2 regions of the Streptomyces syringium genome follow, and region 2 is predicted to be linked to the other one. Evidence: predicted binding sites of a transcription regulator. Region 2 holds the regulator's gene; the other holds the start of a gene.
What was found. Region 2 encodes HspR, which represses chaperone genes until heat shock. Its sites were predicted from a motif close to TTGAGNNNNNNNNNCTCAA; they were not measured.
Positions count from the first base shown of each region.

Region 1 (5,942 bases), 1.5 Mb from region 2:
GAAGCTCCGGCCGCGTTTGGGGTGTGGCCCGGCTCCATCCCCCGAGGAGCCGGGCCACACCCTCACCACCCCTACGCCGCGGCCACGACCTCCGGCGTCCGGTTCAACGACGTCGCCGCCGTCGCCGGCTCGAGGGCCAGGTCCAGGACCTGGCGGACGTCCGAGACCGGGTGGACGTCGAGCTTGGCGAGGACCTCCGCCGGGACGTCGTCCAGGTCGGCCTCGTTCCGCTTCGGGATGATCACCGTGGTCACCCCCGCCCGGTGCGCGGCCAGCAGCTTCTGCTTGACGCCGCCGATGGGCAGCACGCGGCCCGTCAGTGAGACCTCGCCCGTCATGGCGACGTCCGGGCGGACCCGGCGGCCGGAGAGCAGGGAGGCCAGGGCCGTCGTCATCGTGATGCCCGCGCTCGGGCCGTCCTTGGGGACCGCGCCCGCGGGGACGTGGAGGTGGACGCCGCGCTCCTTGAAGTCACCGACGGGCAGTTCCAGTTCGGCGCCGTGGGAGCGGAGGAAGGACAGGGCGATCTGCGCGGACTCCTTCATCACGTCGCCCAGCTGACCGGTCAGGGTCAGGCCCGCCGCGCCCGTTTCCGGGTCGGCCAGGGACGCCTCCACGAACAGCACGTCGCCGCCCGCGCCGGTCACCGCGAGGCCCGTCGCCACGCCGGGTACGGACGTGCGGCGTTCGGCCGGGTCCTGGGCGGACTCGGGCGTGTGGTGCGGGCGGCCGATCAGGGCGCGCAGATCGTCCGCGCCCAGGGTCAGCGGCAGTTCCCGCTCGCCCAGTTCGTGCTGGGCCGCGACCTTGCGCAGCAGCCGGGCGACCGAGCGCTCCAGGGTGCGCACGCCCGCCTCACGGGTGTACTCGCCCGCGAGCTTGCGCAGGGCGTCGTCCGCCAGCACGACCTCGCCGGGCTCCAGGCCCGCGCGCTCCAGCTGCCGGGGCAGCAGGTGGTCACGGGCGATGGTGACCTTCTCGTCCTCGGTGTAGCCGTCCAGCCGGACCAGTTCCATGCGGTCGAGCAGCGCCTCGGGGATCGCCTCCAGGACGTTCGCCGTCGCCAGGAACACCACGTCCGACAGGTCCAGCTCGACCTCCAGGTAGTGGTCCCGGAAGGTGTGGTTCTGTGCCGGGTCCAGGACCTCCAGGAGGGCCGCCGCCGGGTCGCCGCGGTAGTCGGAGCCGACCTTGTCGATCTCGTCGAGCAGCACGACCGGGTTCATCGAACCGGCCTCCTTGACCGCCCGCACGATCCGGCCGGGCAGCGCGCCCACGTAGGTGCGGCGGTGGCCGCGGATCTCCGCCTCGTCGCGTACGCCGCCGAGGGCGACGCGCACGAACTTGCGGCCCATGGCCCGGGCGACCGATTCTCCGAGGGAGGTCTTTCCGACACCCGGCGGGCCGACGAGCGCGAGCACCGCGCCCCCGCGCCGCCCGCCGACCACGCCGAGTCCCCGGTCGGCGCGCCGCTTGCGCACCGCCAGGTATTCGGTGATCCGCTCCTTCACGTCCGCGAGGCCCGCGTGGTCGGCGTCGAGCACGGCCTTGGCGCCGGCGATGTCGTAGGCGTCTTCCGTGCGCTCGTTCCAGGGGAGTTCGAGCACCGTGTCGAGCCAGGTGCGGATCCAGCTGCCCTCGGGGCTCTGGTCGGAGGCGCGCTCCAGCTTGTCGACCTCCTTGAGGGCCGCCTCGCGGACCGTCGTAGGCAGGTCGGCGGCCTCGACGCGGTCGCGGTAGTCGTCGGACTCGTTCTCCGGGTCGCCGTTGAGCTCGGCCAGCTCCTTGCGGACGGCGTCCAGCTGGCGGCGGAGCAGGAACTCGCGCTGCTGCTTGTCGACGCCCTCCTGGACGTCCTTGGCGATGGACTCGGCGACGTCCTGCTCGGCGAGGTGGTCGCTGAGCCAGCCGACGGCGAGCTTCAGCCGGGCCACCGGGTCGGCGGTCTCCAGCAGCTCGACGCGCTGGGCGACGGTGAGGAAGGGGGAGTAGCCGGAGTTGTCGGCGAGCTGGGCGACGTCGTCGATCTGCTGGACGCGGTCCACGACCTGCCAGGCGCCGCGCTTGCGGAGCCAGCTGGTGGCCAGCGCCTTGTACTCCTTCATCAGCTCGGTGACCGCGCCGGGCAGCGGGTCGGGGGTGATCTCCTCGATCTGGGTGCCTTCGATCCACAGGGCGGCCCCGGGCCCGGTCGTGCCGGCTCCGACGCGGACGCGGCGGACACCGCGGATGAGCGCGCCGGGGTCGCCGTCGGAGAGCCGGCCGACCTGCTCGACGGTGCCGAGCGTGCCGACGCCCGCGTACGTCCCCTCGACGCGGGGCACAAGCAGCACCCGCGGCTTGTTGTCGCCGGTGGCGGCGGCCTGGGCGGCCTCCACCGCGGCCCGTACCTCGGTATCGGTCAGATCGAGCGGCACCACCATGCCGGGCAGCACCACCTCGTCGTCGAGCGGCAGCACGGGCAGGGTGAGCGGTGTGGACGTCGAAGCCATGATCTCCCCTTCGGCAGGCAAGTTGAGTTATACCGACTCAATGCTTCTGATGCCGATGGTGTTCCCCGGGCGTCCTGGGTTTCTGTTCGCTCTGAGCGATCATCTGCGGAAGCTCCCAGGAGAGGCTCACGCCGACGCCGGGAAGGCCCGCCGGTAGTCCGTCGGCGTGACGCCGAAGTGCAGGGTGAAGTGGCGGCGCAGATTGGCCCCGGTGCCCAGCCCGCTCAGCTCGCTGATCCGCTCGACCGGCAGCCCGGTCGACTCCAGCAGCGACTGGGCGCGGGCGAGCCGCTGGGTGAGCAGCCATTGCAGTGGGGTGGTGCCGGTGGCGGCCTGGAGGCGGCGGAAGAAGGTCCGGGGGCTCATCCCGGCGCGCCGGGCCAGGTCGTCGACGGTCAGCGGCCGGTCCAGGTGCGCGGTGGCCCACTGGAGCACGGCCGCGAGGCCCTCGTCGTCGGCGGCGGGGACGGAGAGGTCGACGTACTGCGCCTGGCCGCCGGGCCGGTGCGCGGGGACGACCAGACGGCGGGCCAGCTGGTTGGCGACGTGCGCGCCGAGGTCGCGGCGGACCAGGTGCAGGCACAGGTCGAGCCCGGCGGTGACCCCGGCGCTGGTGAGGACGTCGCCGTCGTCCACATAGAGAACCGAGTCGTCGACGTCGACCTTCGGGTACCGGCGCGCCAGTTCCTCGGTGTGCAGCCAGTGGGCGGTGGCGCGGCGGCCGTCGAGGATCCCGGCGGCGGCGAGCGCGAAGGCGCCGGCGCACAGGGACACCATGCGGGCGCCGCCGTCGGCGGCCCGGCGCAGCGCGGTGAGGAGTTCCGGGGGGAGCTCGCGGCCGCCGTCGACGCAGGCCTCCGGCACCGAGGGGACGATCACGGTGTCCGCGCCGGCCAGCGCGTCCAGCCCGTGCGGGGTGCGCAGCGCGAAGCCGCCCCCGCCGGTCGCGGCCTGCGCCGAGTCCCCTCCGGCCGAGCAGAGCCGCAGGTCGTACCAGGGGTCGGCCAGGTCGTGGTGCGGGATGCCGAAGACCGTGCAGACGACCCCCAGTTCGTACAGGTCCCAGAAGGGGACATCGTCGTCGATCACGGCCACGGCCACGGAACCAGCGCTCATGCCCGGCAGCGTATGGCAGGAATTTTTCGACAGCCGTCAGTTCTGCCACTGTCCGGGCCCGGCGGGCGGTGCGAGCGTGGTCTCACTTGATCGACTTCTGCGACACACGGGGAGAAACAGCATGAGTGTGACCGTTCTCGGCCTGGGTTCGATGGGCACGGCGCTGGCCGACGCCTTTCTGAAGGCCGGTCACCCGACCACCGTCTGGAACCGCTCGGCCGCCAGGGCCGACGCCCTCGTCGCACGGGGAGCCGTCCGCGCGGAGTCGGTGCGCGACGCGGTCACCGCGAGCGAGCTCGTCGTGATCTGCGTGACGACCTACGACGACGTCCACGCCGTCCTCGGCCCCGTCGCGCACGACCTCGCGGGCCGCACCCTCGTCAACCTCACCTCCGGCACGCCCGAGCAGGCCCGGGCCGGGGCCGCGTGGGCGGCGGAGCACGGTGCCGGCTACCTCGACGGGGCGATCATGACGACCCCGCCGGGCATCGGGAGCGCGGAGTTCATGCTGCTCTACAGCGGCTCGCCGACCGCGTTCGCCGCGCACCGGACGACGCTGGCGAGCCTGGGCGACCCCCTGGACCTCGGCGCGGACCCGGGCCTCGCCTCGCTCTACGACACGGCCCTGCTCGGCCTGATGTGGTCGACGCTCAGCGGCTGGCTGCACGGCACGGCGCTGACCGGCTCCGAGCAGGTGCCGGCGCGGGACTTCACGCCGGTGGCGACCCGCTGGCTGACCGCCGTCACCGGGTTCATGAGCACGTACGCGCCGCAGATCGACGCCGGTCACTACCCGGGGGACGACGCCACCTTGGACGTCCATCTCGCGTCGATGGACCACCTCGTCCACGCGAGCGAGGCGGGCGGCCTGGACGTCGGGCTGCCGCTGCTGCTCAAGGCGTTCGTCGCCCGGGCCGTCGCCGCGGGCCACGGCGGCGACAGCTTCGCGCGTCTGGTCGAGGTCGTCCGCGACGGGGGCCGGGCATGAGGGCGCCGGAGACCACCGCGGCGTGGGCCGCTCTCGTCGTCGAGGCGGCCGAGGAGTGCACCGCCGTCCTGGAGGAGGGTGCGGCGAAGGACTGGTCCGTGCCCGCCGGGGACCTGGACTGGTCCTGTCACGCGACGCTCGACCATCTGGCGCTCGGCCTCGTCGGCTACGCGGGGCTGCTCACCGCGCAGCCGGCCGACCGCTACATCGCGCTCTTCGCCTCGCTGGACCCGAAGGCCCCGGTCTCAGCGCGCCTGGAGGGCATCCGCATCGCGGCGGCGCTGCTCGCCGGCACCGTCCGGGGTGCGGGGGCGGGGGACCGCGCCTGGCACCCGTGGGGGCACTCGGACGGGCCCGGCTTCGCCGCCATGGGCGTGGTGGAGACCGTCGTCCACACCCATGACGTGGCGCGGGGCCTCGGGCTCGGCTGGAGCCCGCCCGACGGGCTCTGCGCGCCCGCCGTCCGGCGGCTCTTCCCCGGCGCCCCGGAAGGCCATGCCCCCGGCCGCACCCTCCTGTGGTGCACGGGCCGGGACGTACTGCCGGGGCAGCCACGGCGGGAACAGTGGCAGTGGGACGGCACGGTCCGCTGAGAGCGCGGCACCCCGACCGGCACCCCGACCGGCACCAGCGCTCCTCTGCCCGGCCGCGTCGCGGACCAGCGGCAGGCAGGCCAGCCCGGTCAGCAGGGCGATGGGGTGCCCCCAACTGGCGAGGGGGTCGACGAGTTCGATCAGGTCCTGGGCGCACATCGCCCCCGCCACACCGAGCAGGGGCCACTTCCACCTCGGCCGCAGCAGCCCGGACAGCGCGCCGATGCACGCCATCAGCCCGAAGCTGATGCCGTAGTCCAGGCGGTGCATCGAGGCCGCGGGCAGCCGGCCGACGGCGACGGCGCCCGCCACCGGAAGCTCGGTCGCGAGCGTGGCCAGCACATGGCCGAGCAGGAAGACCCCGGCGGCACGCGCCCCGCCGACCCGCCGCTCCAGCGCGGTGACGACGAGCAGGAAGGCCACGCCGTAGAACGAATAGATGCCGCCCGCGATCCACAGGGCGCTGGCCACGAGGACGAACAGCGGCTGTTCGACGAGGTGCGCCGCGTCGGTGCTGGACTCGCGGAGCAGCCGGTCGACCGTCGCCGGGTCACCGAAGTCCGTGTACAGGGCGGTGCTGAGCAGGATCGCGCCGTAGCCGAAGGTGAACGGCGTGCCGGCGGGGGTGGGCAGCAGCCGTGCGAGGCGGCGGAGCCGGGACGGCTGCCGGGACGGCTGGGGCGGCGCACCGCCGCTCGCGGTCCGCGCGCCGATGGCCGAATCATCGGCGGGATCCACCACGGTCACTCGGCC
Region 1 covers NZ_JAGIOH010000001.1:5,187,447-5,193,388, reverse strand. Annotated here, with positions in the region: gene lon (endopeptidase La) at 72-2,492, opposite strand; gene JO379_RS23275 (GlxA family transcriptional regulator) at 2,619-3,608, opposite strand; gene JO379_RS23270 (NAD(P)-dependent oxidoreductase) at 3,730-4,596, shown strand; gene JO379_RS33975 (rhomboid-like protein) at 4,842-5,936, opposite strand.
Region 1: lon (endopeptidase La) is a predicted target of HspR. The motif match lies at 2,515-2,533, and genes of this name have one in related genera.

Region 2 (5,942 bases):
CGCGCCGAGCCGGAAGTATCGGACGAACTGCGCGACGGCGCGGCCGAGCAGCGCAACACCGACCGCGATTAGGACCAGCGACACAATGATCGCGGCGAGTTGCATGGGTGGCTCCTCGAACCTGCCAGAGCTTGTGGAGAGCGAATTACTAAGCAGTAACTTATCCAGTCCCAGCCGAGATTACCCAGGATTCGGCCGTGCATGAACCTGACGTGCCGGTGATCTGTGTCGCCCAGGCAACCCTTCCCCGTTCCGTCGCGTCCCTTCCGCGCCCGCGAGTGACGGTAAGCCTGACATAAAAATTGAGTGGGCCCGACTCAGGTCCGTTGACAGGTTTCCCGTCGTGTTGCACTCTTGAGTCTGTTCCACTCAAGTCAGCTGGAGGAATGACATGGCACGTGCGGTCGGCATCGACCTGGGTACGACGAACTCCGTCGTCAGTGTTCTCGAAGGCGGTGAGCCCACCGTCATCACCAACGCCGAGGGCGCCAGGACCACGCCGTCCGTCGTCGCCTTCGCGAAGAACGGTGAGGTGCTGGTCGGCGAGGTCGCCAAGCGCCAGGCCGTCACCAACGTCGACAGGACCATCCGGTCGGTCAAGCGCCACATGGGCACCGACTGGAAGATCAACATCGACGGCAAGGACTTCAACCCGCAGCAGATGAGCGCCTTCATCCTGCAGAAGCTGAAGCGTGACGCCGAGGCTTACCTGGGTGAGAAGGTCGTCGACGCGGTCATCACCGTCCCGGCGTACTTCAACGACTCCGAGCGTCAGGCGACCAAGGAGGCCGGTGAGATCGCGGGCCTCAACGTCCTGCGTATTGTCAACGAGCCGACCGCCGCCGCCCTGGCCTACGGCCTCGACAAGGACGACCAGACCATTCTGGTCTTCGACCTCGGTGGTGGCACCTTCGACGTCTCGCTGCTCGAGATCGGTGACGGCGTCGTCGAGGTGAAGGCCACCAACGGTGACAACCACCTCGGTGGTGACGACTGGGACCAGCGCGTCGTCGACTACCTGGTCAAGCAGTTCGCCAACGGCCACGGCGTCGACCTGTCCAAGGACAAGATGGCCCTCCAGCGCCTCCGCGAGGCCGCTGAGAAGGCGAAGATCGAGCTGTCCTCGTCCACCGAGACCTCGATCAACCTGCCCTACATCACGGCGTCCGCCGAGGGCCCGCTGCACCTGGACGAGAAGCTCACCCGCGCCCAGTTCCAGCAGCTGACCGCGGACCTGCTCGACCGCTGCAAGACCCCCTTCCACAACGTCATCAAGGACGCCGGCATCGCGCTGTCCGAGATCGACCACGTGGTCCTCGTCGGCGGCTCGACCCGTATGCCGGCCGTCGCCGAGCTCGTCAAGGAGCTGACCGGCGGTCAGGACGCCAACAAGGGCGTCAACCCGGACGAGGTCGTCGCCATCGGCGCGGCCCTCCAGGCCGGTGTCCTCAAGGGCGAGGTCAAGGACGTCCTGCTGCTCGACGTCACCCCGCTGTCGCTTGGTATCGAGACCAAGGGCGGCATCATGACGAAGCTCATCGAGCGCAACACCACGATCCCGACCAAGCGCTCCGAGATCTTCACGACGGCCGAGGACAACCAGCCGTCCGTGCAGATCCAGGTCTACCAGGGCGAGCGCGAGATCGCGGCGTACAACAAGAAGCTCGGCATGTTCGAGCTCACCGGCCTGCCGCCGGCCCCGCGTGGCGTCCCGCAGATCGAGGTCACCTTCGACATCGACGCCAACGGCATCATGCACGTGACCGCGAAGGACCTCGGCACGGGCAAGGAGCAGAAGATGACCGTCACCGGCGGCTCCTCGCTCGCCAAGGACGAGGTCGACCGGATGCGCCAGGAGGCCGAGCAGTACGCGGAGGAGGACCACCGCCGCCGCGAGGCCGCCGAGACCCGCAACCAGGCCGAGCAGCTCGTCTACCAGACCGAGAAGTTCCTCAAGGACAACGAGGAGAAGGTCCCGGGCGAGGTCAAGACCGAGGTCGAGACCGCCGTCGGCGAGCTGAAGGAGAAGCTCAAGGGCGAGGACACGGCCGAGATCCGCACCGCGACCGAGAAGGTCGCCGCGGTCAGCCAGAAGCTCGGCCAGGCCATGTACGCCGACGCCCAGGCCGCGGGCGGCGCCGAGGGTGCCGCCGGTGCCGAGGGCGCCGGCCAGGCCAAGCCCGAGGACGACGTCGTCGACGCCGAGATCGTGGACGACGAGAAGCCCAAGAAGGACGGTGCCGCGTGACGGAGGAGACCCCGGGCTTCGAGGAGAAGCCCGACGTCCCCTCCGACGCCGCAGCCCCCGATGATGCGGCGCAGGCCGCCGGGTCCGCCGACAAGGCGGGCCCGGAGGCCCCGGCTGGGGACGCACCGACCGAAGGACAGGACGCGCAGGCCGCCCAGGAGGGCGCCGACGTGGCCCTGACCGCGCAGCTGGACCAGGCCCGTTCCGCGCTCGCCGAGCGCACCGCGGACCTCCAGCGGCTCCAGGCCGAGTACCAGAACTACCGTCGCCGGGTGGAGCGGGACCGGGTCACGGTCAAGGAGATCGCGGTCGCGAACCTCCTGTCCGAGCTCCTTCCCACGCTCGACGACATCGGCCGCGCCCGTGATCACGGCGAGCTGGTCGGCGGCTTCAAGTCCGTCGCCGAATCGCTGGAGACGGTCGTCGCCAAGATGGGCCTGCAGCAGTTCGGCAAGGAGGGCGAGCCCTTCGACCCGCTGGTGCACGAGGCCTTGATGCACAGCTACGCGCCGGACGTCACCGAGACCACGTGCGTGCAGATCCTGCAGCCGGGGTATCGGATCGGCGAGCGGACGATCCGCCCCGCGCGGGTCGCCGTGGCCGAGCCGCAGCCCGGCGCCCAGAAGGGCGAGGGCGACGAGGACACGGCCGAGGAGAGCGGTGGCCCTGAGAAGGGCTGACGTGCCTGACGTGACGACGGACAGCGGGGACCGGAAGGAGGGACGCCGGGGATGAGCACGAAGGACTTCGTCGAGAAGGACTACTACAAGGTCCTCGGCGTGCCCAAGGACGCCACCGAGGCCGAGATCAAGAAGGCGTACCGGAAGCTCGCCCGCGAGTACCACCCGGACGCCAACAAGGGCGACGCCAAGGCGGAGGACCGCTTCAAGGAGATCTCCGAGGCGAACGACGTCCTCGCGGACCCCAAGCGCCGCAAGGAGTACGACGAGGCCCGCGCCCTGTTCGGCAACGGCGGCTACCGCCCGGGCCCGGGCGGCGCGGGCGGCGGCTCCTTCAACTTCGACCTGGGCGACCTCTTCGGGGGCGCCCAGGGCGGAGCGGGCGCCGGCGGCTTCGGCGGCGGCGGTGGTCTCGGTGATGTCTTCGGCGGCCTCTTCAACCGCGGTGGTTCGGGCACCCGGACCCAGCCGCGGCGCGGTCAGGACATCGAGTCCGAGGTGACGCTCAGCTTCACCGAGGCGGTGGACGGGGCCACGGTCCCGCTGCGGATGTCCTCCTCGGCCGCCTGCAAGGCGTGCTCCGGCACGGGCGACAAGAACGGCACGCCGCGGGTCTGCCCGACCTGCGTCGGCACCGGACAGGTCTCCCACGGCACGGGTGGCGGCTTCTCGCTGACCGACCCCTGCCCCGACTGCAAGGGACGCGGGCTGATCCCCGAGAACCCCTGCGACGTGTGCAAGGGCAGCGGGCGGGCCAAGTCCTCCCGCACCATGCAGGTCCGCATCCCCTCGGGAGTCTCCGACGGGCAGCGGATCCGGCTGCGCGGCAAGGGCGCCCCGGGCGAGCGCGGCGGGCCCAACGGAGACCTGTACGTCGTGGTGCACGTCGGCACGCACCCGGTCTTCGGGCGCAAGGACGACAACCTCACCGTCACCGTGCCGGTCTCCTACGTGGAGGCGACGCTCGGCGGCGAGGTGAAGGTTCCCACCCTCGGGGGCCCTCCGGTCACCCTCAAGCTGCCGGCCGGCACACCCAACGGCCGGACGATGCGCGCCCGTGGCAAGGGCGCGGTGCGCAAGGACGGCACCCGCGGCGACCTGCTGGTCACCGTCGAGGTCGCCGTGCCCAAGGACCTCGACGACAAGGCGCGGGAGGCCCTGGAGGCCTACCGCGACGCGACGGCCGACGAGGACCCGCGGGCGGAGCTGTTCCAGGCCGCGAAGGGAGCATGAGATGGACGGCCGCCGACGACGTTTCGAACCAGCACAGCCGTATCAGCTGACCGACGAGTCGCCGGTCTACGTCATCTCCGTCGCGGCTCAGCTCTCGGGCCTCCACCCGCAGACGCTGCGCCAGTACGACCGTCTCGGCCTGGTCTCCCCGGACCGCACGGCCGGGCGCGGCCGACGCTATTCGGCGCGCGACATCGAGCTGCTGCGCCAGGTGCAGCAGCTCAGCCAGGACGAGGGCATCAACCTGGCGGGCATCAAGCGCATCATCGAGCTGGAGAACCAGGTGGCGGCGCTCAAGGCGCGCGCCGCCGAGCTCCAGGCGATGGTCGAGGGCGCGGCCACGGCCATGCAGCAGCGCGAGGCCGCGGTGCACGCCTCCTACCGCCGTGACCTGGTCCCGTACCAGGACGTGCAGCAGACCAGCGCGCTGGTCGTCTGGCGGCCGCGGCGGCCGGGCTCGGACTAGCGACACCTGCCCGGGACACCGGGCGGACGCGTACGAGGGCCGACGGAACGATCTGTTCCGTCGGCCCTCGCGCGTATCCGGGTGTGTCCGAGGGGGTCAGGCCCGGCCCATGGCCCGGGTGACCGTGATCTCGATGACGACGCGGTCGGGGTTCGGGCTCGGCGTGCGGCCGTAGCGCTCGGCGTAGCGGGCGACGGCGTCGGCGACGACCTCGGGCTCGGTCCGCACCACCGCGCGTCCCTCCAGCGTCGCCCAGCGCCCCCGGTCCAGCTGGCACACGGCGACGTACGCCCCGTCGGGACCGCAGGCCTGGACGTTGCCGACCTTGGTGCTGCTCTTGCGGGTGATGACCCGGGCCACGCCGGCCTCGGGGTCGTACGTGACGCCCACCGGAACGACGTGCGGGGTGCCGTCCGAGCGGTGGGTGGTGAGCGTGCAGAGGTGGTACTCGCGCCAGAAGTCGAGGTACGCGGGGGAGAGGTTCCGGAGGTCGTGGGCCATGCGGGAAGCGTAGTTCGTGGGCCTCAGGCGAAGTCGGCCGTCTCCAGGACGAAGGCGAACGGACCGGGGAGGGCGAGCGGCTTGCCGTAGGCGGTGGAGTGCGCCTGCGCGTAGTCCGCGCCGCCTGTCGCCGACGGGTCACTGTGCAGGGTGACGGTCTCCTGGTCGCGGTCGACGAGGAGATACAGCGGGATCCCGGCGCGGGCGTAGCAGTGGCGCTCGGCGATCCGGTCGCCGTCCGGCTTGGTGCTGGTCACCTCCACCACCATGGCCACCCCGTCGCAGGGCATCCAGGACGGGGCTCCCCGGAACAGACGCAGCGCGCGGGGAGCGAAGGTGGCGTCGGGGATGGCGTGGTTCTTGGGGCACCTGCCCCCGCTGGGCATCAGCAGCCCCTTGTTGCCCGAGCAGTCCATGTCGACGCGCGACTCCCGCAGCACCTGTCGGATGACGGTGCTCAGACAATCCTCGTGTTCGCCATCCGGAGCCGGTGACACGATGATCTCCCCCTCGATGAGCTCGGCTTTGAAGCCTTCAGGGGTCTCCAGGGCCAGAAAGCTCTCCAGGAGGAGCTCTTCCTGCGTGGGCGTCGGCTCGTGTGCCGTGGCCGTCATGCTGCACCCCCTTGCGGTCCGAGGCCAGGGTGGCCCGCCACCGCGTGGGCGGGTGGCGGGCCACCGAGGGTTCACTCGGAAGAGTGTGCGGCGGGCATCAGTTCGCCGGGGGTCGGCTCGCTGTCGGTCCGCTCGGGGTCGGTCCGGGGGTGGGCGGCCGGGTCGGGGCCGGCGTGGGCTTCGCCGTCGGCCCGGGCGTC
Region 2 covers NZ_JAGIOH010000001.1:3,731,343-3,737,284, reverse strand. Annotated here, with positions in the region: gene JO379_RS16470 ((Fe-S)-binding protein) at 1-105, opposite strand, end outside; gene dnaK (molecular chaperone DnaK) at 392-2,248, shown strand; gene grpE (nucleotide exchange factor GrpE) at 2,245-2,928, shown strand; gene dnaJ (molecular chaperone DnaJ) at 2,980-4,161, shown strand; gene JO379_RS16450 (heat shock protein transcriptional repressor HspR) at 4,163-4,627, shown strand; gene JO379_RS16445 (pyridoxamine 5'-phosphate oxidase family protein) at 4,724-5,128, opposite strand; gene JO379_RS16440 (Uma2 family endonuclease) at 5,152-5,742, opposite strand; gene JO379_RS33705 (hypothetical protein) at 5,814-5,942, opposite strand, start outside.